Regions from separate parts of the Gordonia sp. KTR9 genome, predicted to be linked through region 2. Evidence: riboswitches for the same ligand, from Rfam matches in the RefSeq annotation. Region 2 holds a riboswitch; the other holds the start of a gene.
The links. A riboswitch is a leader RNA that binds a small molecule or an ion and turns the genes downstream of it on or off. The one in region 2 is predicted to bind S-adenosylmethionine.
Positions count from the first base shown of each region.

Region 1: it holds a riboswitch for S-adenosylmethionine, as region 2 does, so the genes downstream of both, KTR9_RS03930 (ABC transporter substrate-binding protein) here and KTR9_RS09530 (bifunctional o-acetylhomoserine/o-acetylserine sulfhydrylase) in region 2, are expected to answer to the same signal.

Region 1 is NC_018581.1:692,226-699,571, reverse strand. It holds gene KTR9_RS03950 (glycoside hydrolase family 3 C-terminal domain-containing protein) at 1-25, opposite strand, end outside; gene KTR9_RS03945 (tyrosine-protein phosphatase) at 131-940, opposite strand; gene KTR9_RS03940 (alpha/beta hydrolase) at 968-1,993, opposite strand; gene KTR9_RS03935 (MSMEG_6728 family protein) at 2,380-3,300, opposite strand; SAM riboswitch class IV at 3,510-3,628, shown strand; gene KTR9_RS03930 (ABC transporter substrate-binding protein) at 3,793-5,472, shown strand; gene KTR9_RS03925 (ABC transporter permease) at 5,469-6,497, shown strand; gene KTR9_RS03920 (ABC transporter permease) at 6,484-7,346, shown strand, end outside.
Region 2 is NC_018581.1:1,917,755-1,925,100, forward strand. It holds gene KTR9_RS09520 (Hsp70 family protein) at 1-871, shown strand, start outside; gene metX (homoserine O-acetyltransferase MetX) at 968-2,122, opposite strand; gene KTR9_RS09530 (bifunctional o-acetylhomoserine/o-acetylserine sulfhydrylase) at 2,139-3,476, opposite strand; SAM riboswitch class IV at 3,539-3,659, opposite strand; gene KTR9_RS09535 (cutinase family protein) at 3,926-5,719, shown strand; gene KTR9_RS09540 (MFS transporter) at 5,849-7,135, shown strand; gene bfr (bacterioferritin) at 7,217-7,346, opposite strand, start outside.

The DNA.
Region 1 (7,346 bases), 1.2 Mb from region 2:
TCTCGGACAAGCTGAGTTCACTCATCCCAAAACACTACCGACCGGCGTCGATGCTCAGCTCGGTCGCGGGCGGTACATCTGGTGGCCTCCGGCCGGGTCTCCCGGTCGCACTGCGCAATTCACGGCGACCTCACCCCTCGAGGTAGCGGTCCCGGAGGGCTCGCCGGTCTTCGGCGTCCAGGCCCAGCGCCTCGCTGAAGTAGCCCTCGATCCCGCCGAAACGAGTGCGCACCTCGTCGAAGGCCGCGTCGAGGTAACCGGCGTCGACCCCCAGTACGCCGACGAGCAGTTCGGGATCACCCCCGGCCGCGGCGAACCCGTCGAAGATGTGCCCGAGCGAGGGGATGAGACGTTCGTTGGTGAGGAGGTAGTCGCGGTACACGTCGTCCGCGGGCACTCCGAGCAAGGTCAGGAACGCCGCGGCTGCCCACCCGGTTCGGTCCTTGCCGGTGGTGCAGTGCACCAGGGCCGGCGTCGTCCCATCGTCGAGCAGCCCTCGAAAGAACCGGGTGTAGGCGGCGGTCGCACTGGGCAGCGTGATCATCTCGCGATAGGTCCCGGAGATCATCGCGCGCGCCTTGCCGCCCGACAACATCTCGCCTGCCTCTGCGACGACGGCGGGATCGGCGAGAACCGCACCGATGTTGGCCGGAATCGACATCTGCGCATCGGCGAGGACGTCGAGAGCGATGTTCGACGCACCGGGCAGAACGGGATCCGGGATGGCTTCGCTCTCGTGCTCCGACCTGAGGTCGTACACGGCCGTCAGCCCCAGCGCCTCCAGCGCGGGTACGTCGGAGATGTCGAGGGCGGAGAAGTCCGTCGAGCGGAACAGGAGCCCGGATCGGACGGTGCGGCCGTCGACGGTGCGCCAGCCGCCGAGGTCGCGCAGGTTCGGCAGGCTCGGGATGGGGCTCGGCGCACCGGGGGTCGCAGTCACGGTCACATCGTGACAGATCTCCGGCGGTCAGTCGGTGAGCGCGCCTTCGAGCATCGGCCACGACTTCACGAGCTGGTCCTGCCAGTACGGCCAGGCGTGCGTACCGGGTGTGTAGTCGACGGTAGCGGGGATGGCGAGTTGCTTGAGCCGGCGGTCGAGATTCAAGGTGCATTGGTGCGTCGCGGCCTCGATCGCGCCACCGACCGCGATCTGGTCGATGTAGATCGTCGTCTTCCCGTCGATTCCCTGGCTCTGCAACTGGTCATGCGGCCCGGGAACCCCCGTGCCGGTGCTGATGTAGATCGCCTTGCCGCGCAACTTGTAGGCGTTGACGACCGGATCGTGGGCACGCCACCCCGGGGACCCGACCGGACCCCAGATGTTGGCGATGTCACCCCCGCCGCGGCCCTCGACCACCGCCCGGATCGCCAGCCGGCCCAGATTCGTACTCGTCTCCGCACATCCGCTGTAGGACGCGACGGCCCGGTAGAGCTCGGGCGCGGACTCGGCGAGGCTCAGCGACGACGTCCCCGCCATCGAGATCCCCGCGATCGCATTCACCCCGGTCGTATTCAATTTCTGGTCGATGAGCGGCGGCAATTCGCTGGTCAGAAAGGTCGTCCATTTATTGCGCCCGAGAACCGGGTCGACTTTCACCCAGTCGGTGTAATAGCTGTATGCGCCGCGCATCGGCACGACCACGTTCACATTCTTGTCGGAGACGAAATCGACGATGTCGGTCTGCTCGAACCAGTGCCCGGTACCCTCTCCGCCACCGGCGCCGTTCAGCAGGTAGAGCGTCGGCCGGGGCACCGATCGGTCCGCCGGCATGAGCACTCGCACCGGCACACTGCGTTTCATCGACGGCGAGTAGACCGACAGGTCGAGGACCCGGCCGTCGGCGACCGCGCGGGCCAACGCCTCGGCCCGGGTCGATCCGTTTCCCGGTTCCGCGCCGGCAATCGACGGAATGGCCGGCGTGACAACGAGTGCCGCGATCGAGATCATGGTGGCGACCAGGCGTCGGCAGAGAGCACCATCCGCTGCGGACATCACAGTCCCTTCACATCACTACCGCTCACATCACCGCAACCGCGCCGTCGTCTCGACAACGGAATTCACACGTGGAGATATCGATCCGAATACGTTTCACCATACGCACCGGGGCGAATCCCGTCCGCATTACTCCGCCGGCGACGATTTCCGTTCATCTCGCGGGTCAGCGCGACAAAACCAGGATTCGAAGCGTTTTCACGATGACAAATATCGCGTAGCGCGAGCACCGCGCGCCTGAGCAGCAATTCTGGCCTCCCGGTACGCCGAATCGACCGGTGAGCTCGGGCCGGAAACGGTGCCTGCACATCGCTCGGCACGGGGGCTTCGCTGCGACCGGCCGACGGAGATTCGGCCGATCGGACGACAACACTGCCCTGGATCGCTCAGGGTGTCACGGACGCGGGGAACAGTGTGCGCGGGTTCTGCAGCAACGCCGGCGGGGTGACGGCCGCCCGCTCGAGCGTGCCGGTCCACCGGACGCGGCGGCGATGCGGCGTGAGCGTCTTGCCGCGGGTCGAGAACTCGTAGTCGCCATCCACCACGCCGAGCACGAGCGTGTCCACGTCCACGGCACCGGTGTTCTGCGGTGGAAGGATGGCGACCTCGTCCCCGGCCGCCAGGTCGGAGACGAAGGACGCCAGCACGCGGAGGTCCTTTCCCGGCCGACGCCCCGGACTGCGCTCCTTCAGCAGCGTCCGGAGGGACGCGTCGGCGCCCGCCGTCGCGTCGACGTCGACGCCGGACTCGGTGCCGAACCCGACGATCCGCCGACGTCGGAATTCGGCGTACTGCTCGTCCGAGGTCGCCCGCACAACCCATACGGTGCGGGTCGGCGCATCCAGGTCACGGACCTCGGCGACGGGCGGAGCAGGCCAGAAGTACGGTTGCTCGTCATCGACGTCGTCGAACACGGCGCCGTAGAAGTCCGGCGCCTTGCGGAGCAGCGCGGCACGATGACTGCGATGCAGCCTGTCATCCCCCAGCCACTCGGGCATCAGACCCTGCGCGGCCAACTCGGACTGGGGTCGCCCCACCACATCGGGCGCGAACTCGGCGATCATCGCCGCGGTGCTGTCCGCACGCCCTTCGCGAGTCCACACATCGACGACGGCGAGCCCGTAGGCGACCAGTGCCGGGGTGTGCCCACGCCACATCATCACCGCGGGATGACTGGTCCAGCCGTAGTCGAAGAGTTCGAGCGCCCGCAGGATCTGCAATGTCTCGACCCGCTGTTTGCCGAGCCTGGCGGGGTCGAGGACGTCGGCGGAGCGCCGGAAATCCGGGTAGGGCAGGAACGTTTGCATGGGAGTTCGTATACCCGCGTGACCCCCCGGTTCACACCACCGGTCGTCGTGGCCGCCGAGGCTCATCCGCCGTGTCCCCGGTCCTGCCTCAAGCCTTGGACTCGCAGAGATTATTAGTGACCTTCGAATGTGAGATCTGAGTCCGAATGTGGATAAGGTTTCGATGCAGTGCTTGGACGCGGCCTTGCGCGCGAACAAGAACTGTTGTGTGTCAACGAGTATCAGCGCCAAGTTCCAGCTGGCTGATCGGCAACCCTCCACCGCGGCGGGGTGCCCTGGATAAACGACACGGCTCCACCGGCAACCGGGGACGGAGCAAGCGCGGGTTCGACTCATACGAACCCCAGGGAAGAGTGCGGGAGTTCGATGATCATCTGCCGACGCTGTCGGCCCCTGGCCGGACCAGTTCGGTCCAGCGCGCCCACGATCGCCGCGTTCACGCAGTTCATGCCTTCCGCAATCGCTATGCGTCACCACACATCAGGAGAAGAGATGGCCACCCCGACCACGTCCGTCCGGCACAAACGGAGACATCGAACCAAGGCCACAGTCCTGGCGACACTGACGGCGTGCCTCATCGCCGCCTGCGGCTCCGGCAATGGCGGTGATTCGCCTGCGGCAACCGGCGACCCGGTCGACGGCGGTACGCTCCGATTCGCCAGCGCCAGCGGGCCCGGCGACTGCCTCGACCCACACCAGAGCCCGGCAGATGTCGCGGGTTTCTACGCGCGGCCGATTCTCGATTCGCTGGTGGCCCTGAACAAGGACGGGACCCTGGCTCCGTGGCTGGCCACCGAGTGGAGCGTCTCCCCTGATCAGCGGACCTGCAGCTTCACCCTGCGCGATGACGTGACCTTCTCCAACGGAGAGAAGTTCGACGGCAACGCCGTGAAGGCGAACTTCGACCACATCGTCGACCCGGCGACCAAGTCCCAACTGGCCGCCAACACCATCGCCACCTACACCGGCACCAAGGTCATCGATCCCACCCATGTGGAAGTGACTTTCTCGGAACCCAATTCGGCCTTCCTGCCGTCAGCGGCCACCGCATACCTCGGAATCGAGGCCCCCTCGACGTTGACCAAGGGGCCGGATGCGCTGTGCAGCAAGATCGTCGGGACCGGCCCATTCGTCAGCCCGGACGGGTACCAGCCCAACAAGGGTATCGACTACGTCCGAAACGACGCCTACAACTGGGGACCGGGGAACGCCGGTCATACCGGTAAGGCGTACCTGCAGGGCATCAGCATCAAAGAGATCTCGGAGGACTCGTCACGGTATGGGGCGCTGACCAGCAACCAGGTCGATGCCATCGCCAGCGTTCCGCCGGTCAACGTCTCTCAGCTCAAAGAGACACCGGGTTTCACCGTCGACACCGAACAGGCACCCGGCGGAAACTACAACTACTACCCCAACACGGCCCGGGGTGCCTTCGCGGATCTCAAGGTGCGGGAGGCGTTCCGCGCCGGGATCAACTGGGACGCCATCGTCGACAAGCTCTACTTCGGGGTCTTCCAGCCGGCGAAGAACACGCTGAGCCCCGCGACGGTGGGCTACAACAAGGAAAGCGAATCCGCGTACGCCTTCGACGAGGACAAGGCGAACACCCTTCTCGACGAGGCTGGTTGGATCGCCAAGGACGGCGAGGGATACCGCACCAAGAACGGACAGCGACTGACCGTCGTACATCCCTTCCTCGCGGACATTGCCCGAGAACAGCGCGACACACTGCTCGAACAGGTGCAGTCGTCGGCCAAGAAGCTCGGGATCGACTATCAGATCAAGAATGTCACCGTCGACGAGTACCTGTCGCGCCTCTATCGCGGCGACTACGACGTCGCCGACATCAGCTGGCAGCGTGCATCTCCCGATGCGCTTCGCACACTGTCGCATTCGTCGAACATCCCGGCACTGCCGGACACGTTCGGCACCAATTTCGCCCGGTATTCGAACCCGGCAGTCGATGCTGATCTGGTCGCCGCTCTGGGCGAGACGGACCTGACCAAGCAGTCCGAGATCTACGGCCGCGCTCAGCAACAGATCGCCGACGATGCCGCGGTGTTCCCGGTCTTCGTGTTCAATTACGCGCTCGGCCGCAGAGACAAGGTCCAGGGTGTCGAGTTCGAGCCACAGGCATTCCCCACCTTCTACGATGCCTGGCTCGCACCATGACGGTGATCGAAGCGGTGGCCGGTCCGACCCAGGTCCCGCGTACGCGGACCGTGGGTCGGGCGGTCGCCCGCCGGCTACTCGTGTCGCTCTTCGTGTTGTGGGGCGCGATCACCGCGACCTTCCTCGTGATCCACGCGGGCGGCGGGTCGCCGATCAACGCCATCATCGGACCGAACCAGGTCTCGCCCGAGGTCCGCGCCCAGATCATCAGCGACTACAAGCTCGACGACCCGATCGTCGTGCAGTACGTCAACTACTTCTGGAGGCTCCTGCACGGTGACCTCGGGCAGTCCTACGCGTTGCGGATGCCCGTGAGCGAGGCCATCGCCGGACAGATCTGGCCCACGATGCAACTCGTGACGGTCTCGGCGGTCCTGTCGCTGGTGGTCGCCCTCGTGATAGGACTGGCGACCGCCAACCGTCCGGGTCTGATCCGGGGACCGGTGACCTCGCTCGAGGTGCTGACGGTCGCGATTCCGACGTTCTGGCTCGGCATCCTGCTGCTGACGGTCTTCTCCTTCAACCTGAACTGGTTTCCCTCGGTCGGGTCCGACGGCATCGCATCACTGGTGTTGCCGACGATCGCTCTCTCGGCAACCCCGGCAGCCCTGCTCTCTCAGGTACTGCGCCATGGCGTCGAGCAGACCCTCCACGAACCGTTCGTGGTGACCGCGAGATCGCGGGGCATCGGTCAGACGGCGGTACTCGTGCGGCACGTCATCCGGCACGCGGCGATGCCGGTCATCACCATGTGGGGGCTGATCGTCGGCACACTGATCAGCGGTGCTGTCGTCGTCGAACAGGTGTTTTCACGAGAAGGACTGGGCCGGTTGACCATTGCGGCCGTCATCGGCAAGGACCTGCCCCTGATCCTCGGCGTCGTCATCATCGCCGCGACCTTCTACACCATCGTGAACACGCTGATCGACGCCGCATACGGGTGGCTGGACCCGCGTCTGCGCGACGCCACATCCCCGGTCCCCTCGGGGCCCATCGACGGAAGACGAGCAGATGACGACACCTGACGTCGGGACAGTGCCCGCGGGCTCGGTACGGTTCACCGCCGGACCGAGCTGGACACAACGAGTTCGACGTCTTCGGATCTCGGTGACATTGAGCAGCGCGTTCATTCTGCTGATGACGTTCGTCGCCGTCTTCCCGTCCTGGTTCACGAGTCGCGATCCCAATGCGGGCGATCCGCTCGACATGCTCCTGGCACCCAGTTGGGAGCACATCTTCGGGACCGACCAGAACGGCCGGGACATCTACGCCCGCATCGTCTACGGAGCGGGACCGTCCCTGCTCATCGGGGTGAGCGCCACTCTCTTCGCCGTTGTCGTCGGCACGGTGATAGGTGTGTTCGCCGCCCGCGGCGGTCGCATCGGCGACTGGGTCGTGTCCCGCCTGCTCGACGTGTTCCTCTCCATTCCCGGTCTGCTGCTGGTGTTCCTGATCGTGGCCGCACGCGGGCCCGGAACCATGACCACCATCATCGGTGTTGCCGTCGTGACCATGCCGAGCTATGCGCGACTCGTCCGCGGCGAGGTGATCCGTTTGCGCGGAGCGGTTTTCGTCGAGGCAGCTCGGGCACTGGGTTGGAGCCAGGCCAACGTCGTCGCACGACACATCGTCCCCAACGCGATCGGGCCCGTCCTCGTTCTCGGCACCATCGGCATCGGCTCGGCGATCGGGATAGCGTCCTCCTTGAGCTTCCTCGGCCTGGGACCCCAACCCCCCACCGCCGAGTGGGGCAGCATGCTCTCCGCGAGCCGCACCTACTTCTCCGTGGCGTGGTGGCCCGCCGTGTTCCCCGGTCTCGCCATCACCCTGACCGTTCTCTCGGTGACCGTCGTCGGACGGTACCTGCAGCGCCG
Region 2 (7,346 bases):
CCGGTCGCGGGGCGTGCAACCGGACGCCGTGGTGTTCATCGGCGGACTCGCCAATCTTCCCGCGGTGCGCGCGATCGCGTCGGAGCATGATCTGGAGGTAGTCAGTCCGACGGCTCCGGAGCTGGTCGTGGCCACCGGTGCGGCCCTGCTCGCCCTCGAGAGCTACTCGGGCGCAGCACGTCTCGCCTTCATCGGCGGCAAACCGCAACGTGAATGGCTTTCCGCGACACCCATCGCGGTGGCCGGGGCCGTCATCGCCGCCACGCTGATGACGATCTATGCGGTGAGCTCGTCCTTCGCCGATCGGCCGACCGTCGATCCGCAGCCCGCGGTGAGCAGCGTGCCGCCGGCCGCGGCGACCAGTGACACCGAGCCGGTCACCCCGACGCCGACCTCTCAGCCGATCACCCGTATCCCGGCCGAACCCGTCGAGCCGACCGTCGTGGATCCTGTTCCCACACAACAACCGTTACCGCAGACCGGGTCGAACGACCCGCCGGCATGGGCGACCACGGAGTTGCCGCCGACGCGACCCTCGACGGGTACCAGCACCCGCACGCTGTCGCCGTTCCCATGGCCGGACCTGGCGTTCCCGCCGGGCTCGACGCCGACGATACCGCAGGACCTGTTGCCGCCGGGGTTGCGTCCGCCCAGTGCGGCGCCCACGCCACCCCCGCCGACGTACTCGACGTCGACACCGGCGCCTCCGCGCGGTGGCTCGGTGCGGCCGAGCAGCACGCGCGCACAGGGGTCGACTCAGCTCCCCGCCGCTCCCGAATCAGGGAAAACCGTTGTCACGGAAGGGGAGTCGCAGGTTCCGCCGCCGCCCCCGCCCAGCAGTCCGGTCCCGACGGTTCCCGCGCCGCGCTGACCGAACCGCCCTGTCAGAACCGCGCCTGCGAGGCCGCTGATCACACCGGCTGACCCCGACTCGCTGACGAGAGCGGCCGAACTGTCGGAGGCGCGGTCAGGCGTCGCGACGTGCGAGCTCGACCGTGCGCTTGAGCAGATCGCTGATGGCGTCGAACTCGGTCAGGAATCCGTCGTGGCCGGTGTCGGAATGGACGACCTGGAGACCCCCGACGCAGTTGCCCAGCTCGTCGGCGAGTTCGACCTGCAGCCGAATCGGGTAGAGGCGATCGGAGTCGATGCCCCCGACGATCACCGGAACGGTGCATTCGTTGAGCGCCTTCGCGACTCCGCCGCGACCGCGACCGACATCATGGTGGTTGAGGACCTCGGTGAGGACGACATAGCTCGCCGGGTCGAAGCGGGACATCAGCTTCGACGCCTGGTGGTCGAGGTAGCTCTGCACGGCGTAACGCCCGCCGGTCAGGGGATTCTCGTCGCCCTGGGCGTCATTGGCGAATCGACTGTCGAGCTCGGGCTCGCTGCGATACATGAGGTGGGCGATTCGGCGGGCGATTCCCATGCCTTGCAACGGAGTTCGTCCGGTGCCGTGGTAGTCGCCGCCGCACCAGTCCGGATCGGCCTTGATCGCGGCGATCTGTGCGGACTGGATACCGATCTGGTCGGCGGTCGCGCGGGCACCGACGGCGAGGACGAGTGCGCTGCGCACCCGGTCGGGGTATTCGATGGCCCATTCGAGCGCGCGGGCGCCACCCATCGAGCCACCGAGAACCGCTCCGACGCTGCGGATTCCGAGTCGGTCCAGCAATGCCACCTCGGCGCGGACCTGATCGAGCACGGTGATCTGCGGAAAGCGTGATCCCCACGGACGGCCGTCGGGGGCGAGGGACGCCGGACCCGTGGATCCCTTGCATCCGCCGAGAACGTTGGCCGAGATGACGCACCACTCGTCGGTGTCGATCGCCTGACCGGGTCCGATCAGCCCGTCCCACCACCCGGCCGAGTCGTGGTCGGCATCGGCGGGTCCGGTGACGTGCGAGTCGCCGGTGAGCGCATGGAGCGTGAGGATCACGTTGTCGCGGGAGGGCGACAACGTCCCCCAGCGCTGGAACGCCAGGGTGACGTCGTCGATCCGTGCTCCGCTGTCGAGAGGCAGCGATCCGATGGGGATGCCGACGAGTTCCCCGTCCGGGAGTGACTCCCAGTCGGGCTGATCAGACGCTGTCGCGTTCAGGTCGATACTCACCGACAAAGCTGCCTCACCTGTTTCACTTGGCCGCCGCGAATCCCTGTTCGAGATCGGCCAAGATGTCGTCGATTCCCTCGATGCCCACGGCCAGGCGCACCAGTCCGGGGGTCACGCCGGCGGCGAGCTGTTCCTCGGGGGTCAGCTGGCTGTGCGTCGTCGAGGCCGGATGGATGACCAGCGACCGCACGTCGCCGATGTTGGCGACGTGGCTGTGGAGGCTCAGTGCGTCCACGAACTTCTTGCCCGCGTCGACGCCGCCGGTGATCTCGAAACCGATGATCGCGCCCTGACCCTTGGGGGCGAGCTCCTGACCGCGCTTGAACCACGGCGAGGACTCGAGGCCGGCGTAGGCGACGGACTCGACCTGGTCGTGCTTCTCCAGGAACGCGGCGACCTTCTGTGCGTTGGCGACGTGGCGCTCGATGCGCAGGCTCAGGGTCTCCAGGCCCTGGGCGAGCAGGAACGCGTTGAACGGCGAGATGGCCGCACCGGTGTCGCGCAGCCACTGGACGCGCGCCTTGAGCGCGTACGCCGGTGCGCCGAGGTCGGCGAAGACCGCACCGTGGTAGCTCGGGTCAGGGGTGGTGAAGCCGGGGAACAGGTCTTTCCCGTCACGCTGGACCCGCCAGTCGAAGGTGCCGCCGTCGACGATCACGCCGCCGATCGCGGTGCCGTGTCCGCCGATGTACTTGGTGGCCGAGTGCACGACGATGTCGGCGCCGTGGGCGAGCGGGTTGATCAGGTACGGGGTGGCGACGGTGTTGTCGATGATGAGCGGTACGCCGTTGCGGTGCGCGACCTCTGAGATGCCCTTGATGTCCAGGATCTCGTTGTTGGGGTTGGAGATCGACTCACCGAAGAACGCACGGGTGTTGTCCTTGACCGCGGCCTGCCACGACGCCGGATCCTCGGGATCCTCGACGAAGCTCACCTCGACGCCGAGCTTGGGCAACGTGTAGTGGAAGAGGTTGAAGGTGCCGCCGTACAGCCGCGGACTCGACACCACGTGACCGCCGGTCTCGACGATGTTGAGGATCGAGTAGGTCTCTGCGGCCTGACCCGATGCCACCAGCAATGCGGCGACGCCGCCTTCGAGCGCGGCGATCCGCTGCTCGACGGCATCCTGTGTCGGGTTCATGATGCGGGTGTAGATGTTGCCCGGTTCGGCGAGTCCGAAGAGGTTCGCCGCGTGCTGCGTGTCGTTGAAGACGTACGACGTCGTCTGGTAGATCGGCAGCGCCCGGGCGTTCGTCACCGCGTCGGCGGCCTGTCCGGCGTGGATCTGCTTGGTCTCGAAGCTCCAGTTGTCCGCTGGATTGGTGCCGTCGGCGAGAGTGCCGTCAGGGGCATCAGACATGGCGATTGATCACTTTCTACGGTCGGCAGGGCCCACTCGACCCTGTTGGGGTCCGACCTTCGGACCCGCGCTTGCCGGGGATCGTCAGCGCGATCCCGCAACCCGGTCATCACCCGGAGCACCCCACCGCGGATGGAGGGTTGCCGATCAGCCAGCCGGGGCTTGACGCTGATACTCATGACCTGGCGACAAGGATATAACACGGATGTGAGGGCCTGAGAACCGTCCCGGTCAGGCCGCGCCCAACACTTGAGAAGGCCGGCGCGAGGGTGGAGTGTGCTGTCCTTTGACCGAGTGAAATCAGGCGTGGTCAGATCAATAGTGCCTGGTCACGGTCGTTAGCGGCCCTCAGTGTGCTGTCGGTTCCCCGATCGCGGATCTAGCGTCGAACCAGCCCCGGCTGCGTCGGAACGTTCCGATCGGGTGGTCCGGGTTCGCCCAGGAGCGCCATGTCCGCGATCGCTCACCTCCGAACCCGACGCACCTCGCTCGTGATCGCCGCCGTCACCGCCGTCGCCGTCGCGGCGGCTCTCAGTCTGTCGGGTACCGCCCCGGCGGCGGCTGCCGAGTGCAGCGAGTCGGGCGCGGTGGTCATCGTCGCCGGTACCAACGACCCGGAGAGCGCCCATCTCGTCGGGGTCGAGCAGCGCTACACCGGGAAGATGCCGACGGTGCGCGACGGTGAGGTGGTCGTCGTCGACGACCCCGGTAGTGCTTACCTCGCAGAGCCGAAAGACGTGATCTACGTCGATTACCCGACCACACTGTGGCCATTGGGTGCCGCGGGGTACGACGACAGCACCGCCCAGGGCAGGAGTGCGACGGCGTCGGCGATCGCGGGGTACCAGAAGCGATGCGGCGCCGAGTCCGACATCGTGGTCGCCGGCTACTCACAGGGCGCCCGTGTCGCCGGCGACGTCCTCGCAGCCATCGGCAACGGCCGGAATGTCGACGAGGTCGTCGCGACCGACGAGAACGGCGAGGTCATGCTCGACGAGAACGGCGCTCCGGTCCTCGTCACCATCGATTCGGACGGGATCTCCGGCGAGCTCTACGCCGACCCTCGACAAGCCGGTGACAAGACGGGGCGCGGCATCGAGCTGTCGTTGATCGGGATCATCCCCGGTCTGACGATGGCGGGGTCGCGAGGCGGGTCCGAGACCGACGGCGGGTTCGGGGAGCTCGAGGGCAGGGTGGTGTCCGTGTGCATCGACGGCGATCCCATCTGTGATCTGCCGGACCCGATCCACGACCCGATCGGCGCCATCGACGGCCTCCTCGGCTACTTCACCAAGCACAACCTGTACCCGTTCCAGATGTATCGGGACCCGCGCACACCCGCCTGGAACGACGGGCGGAGCGTCCGATGCGAGCCGGAGTCAGCGGTCTGTATGGTCGCCGCGGATTCCGCGTTCGCCGAACTCGTGCGGGACTGGGCGCGCGATGCCGGGTACGGCGGCGTCATTGGGGACTTCCTGTCCGGGCGTCCGACGATCGAGCTGCCGTACGGGATCGAACTCGCGAAGCTGCAGCCGGTGGTCAGGCTCGTGCAGGGTCTGCTGCCGCCGTTGCCGAAACTCGGGTACGGCGCCTACCTACCGGACCTCTTCGTCTTCGAGGACATCCTCCAGGGGATTCTCACGCTGTCGCCGGCGCGGTTCGTCGACGGTGCGACCGCACTGGCTGCGAGCCTCCGCAGCATCGTCTGGTTGCCGGTGAACTTCGTGCGGTACTGGGCGGGCGCGATCGTCGGGCCGGTGACACCGCGGGCCGGCACGGTCACGGTCCTCGCGGCGGATACGACGAGCCTGCGATCGTCCACGTTCGCACGGCTCGCGACCGCGACCGACGACGCCGCCGAGCCGGTTCGCGCCGGCTCGCCGACCGGGTCCGGTGCCCCGGCTGCACCGGTGACCGCGCAGCCCGGCCCGACCGATCCGGCTCCGGCGGTCGACCCGGCCGCCGATCCGTCCGGTGCGCCCGCCGACGCCTCCGGGAGCGACGAGCCCGGAGAGGAGCCCGCTCCGCCCTCGCGCGCCGACGAGGTTCCGGCCGCCACCGATCCGTCGGCGGACAACCCGACGGTGGACGATCCGTCAGCGGAGGACACCTCAGGAGACAACACCTCAGAACATGACACCTCGGGGGGCGAGACGTCGGGGAACGAGCCGGAGCCGTCCGGGCAGGGTGCCGGCGGGGAGCGCAGTGACCTCGAGGCCACGGGGTCCGAGGGCGGAGCCTGACCCGCCGCTCGAAGCCACTGCGTGATTCGACGCCGGCCGGCGCCGGGACCACCTCGCGGGTATGGGCCTGTGAATGAACTCACCGGCGGGTGAGGAATCAGTGCCGGCCGGCCAGGGTTGGCATGAACCGTGTCTGACGCTCTTTCGACCACCGATGCCCCGGCCGACGTCTCGCTGACGAATCGGTCCACCGCCCCGGAGGCCAACCCCGGGGGTACCGTCTCGGGCGGCGTGTCCCGGCGGGTGCGTCGCTGGACGATTCTCGCCCTCGCGCTGGGTGGTTTCGGGATCGGCACGACAGAGTTCGTCGCGATGGGGCTGCTGCCCAACATCGCCGGATCGCTGGGGGTGTCCGAACCGACTGCCGGACACGTCATCTCGGCATACGCGATGGGTGTGGTGGTGGGCGCTCCGCTGATCGCGGCGCTCACGGCGAGGATGTCGCGACGCACGCTGCTGATCGGACTGATGGTGGCGTTCACCGTGGGTAACCTGGCCACGGTCCTCGCGCCGGACTACGGACTGCTGCTGGTGGCGAGATTCGTGGCGGGCCTGCCGCACGGTGCCTACTTCGGCGTCGCGGCGCTGGTCGCCGCGCATCTCGCGGGTCCCCGGAATCGCGCCAAAGCCGTGGGCCAGGTGATGCTCGGGCTGTCCGTCGCCAATGTGTTCGGCGTGCCGGCTGCCGCCTGGCTGGGGGAGACGTTCGGCTGGCGGTCGGCGTTCGCGATCGTCGTCGCCATCGGAGTCGCCACCGTCATCGCGCTGATGCGTGCGCTGCCCGCGCTCACCGGGATGACGACCACCGACCCGCTCACCGAACTCGGTGCGTTGCGTCGTTCCCAGGTCTGGTTCACCCTCGTCATCGGAACCGTCGGGTTTGGCGGGATGTTCGCGTTCTACACATATCTCAACTCCGCGCTGACCACCGATACCGGGCTGTCGGTCTCGGTCGTGCCATTCGCGCTCATGCTCTATGGATTGGGGATGGTGACCGGCAACTTCGTCGGCGGTTACGTCGCCGACCGCAGTGTGTCGGTGGCGATCCTCGGTGGACTCACGGCCAGCGCCATCTCTCTCGGCGCCTTCGCGACGCTGGCGCAGAATGCTTGGGCGGCATTGATTCTCACATACCTCGTGGCGCTCACCGGGTCGACGATGCTGCCTGCCCTGCAGACCAGACTGATGGACGTGGCCGCCGATGCGCAGACGCTGGCCGCGGCGTTGAACCACTCCGCCCTGAACATCGCCAACGCGGCCGGAGCCCTGCTCGGTGGTGTCGTGGTCGGCGCAGGCTACGGCTATCTCGCGCCGTCGGTCGTCGGGGTGTTGCTGGCGGTGGCAGGGATCGCGGTCACCGTCCTGGCCCTCGCCGCCTCCCGGCGCCAGGCACGACACCATCCCGTCGGGTCCTGAGCCGGAGCATGACCGGCTCGACGACGACGAGGGCCGACCGGGGAAGTCCCGGTCGGCCCTCGTGGTGTCGAGTGGGTGTGCTCAGCCGTTGGTCGGCGGGGTGGCGATCGTCTTCGACAGGTAGAGCTGTTCGCCGAGCTTGTTGATCAGCTCGAGTTGCGTCTCGAGGTAGTCGATGTGCTCTTCCTCGTCGGCGAGGATCTGCTCGAGC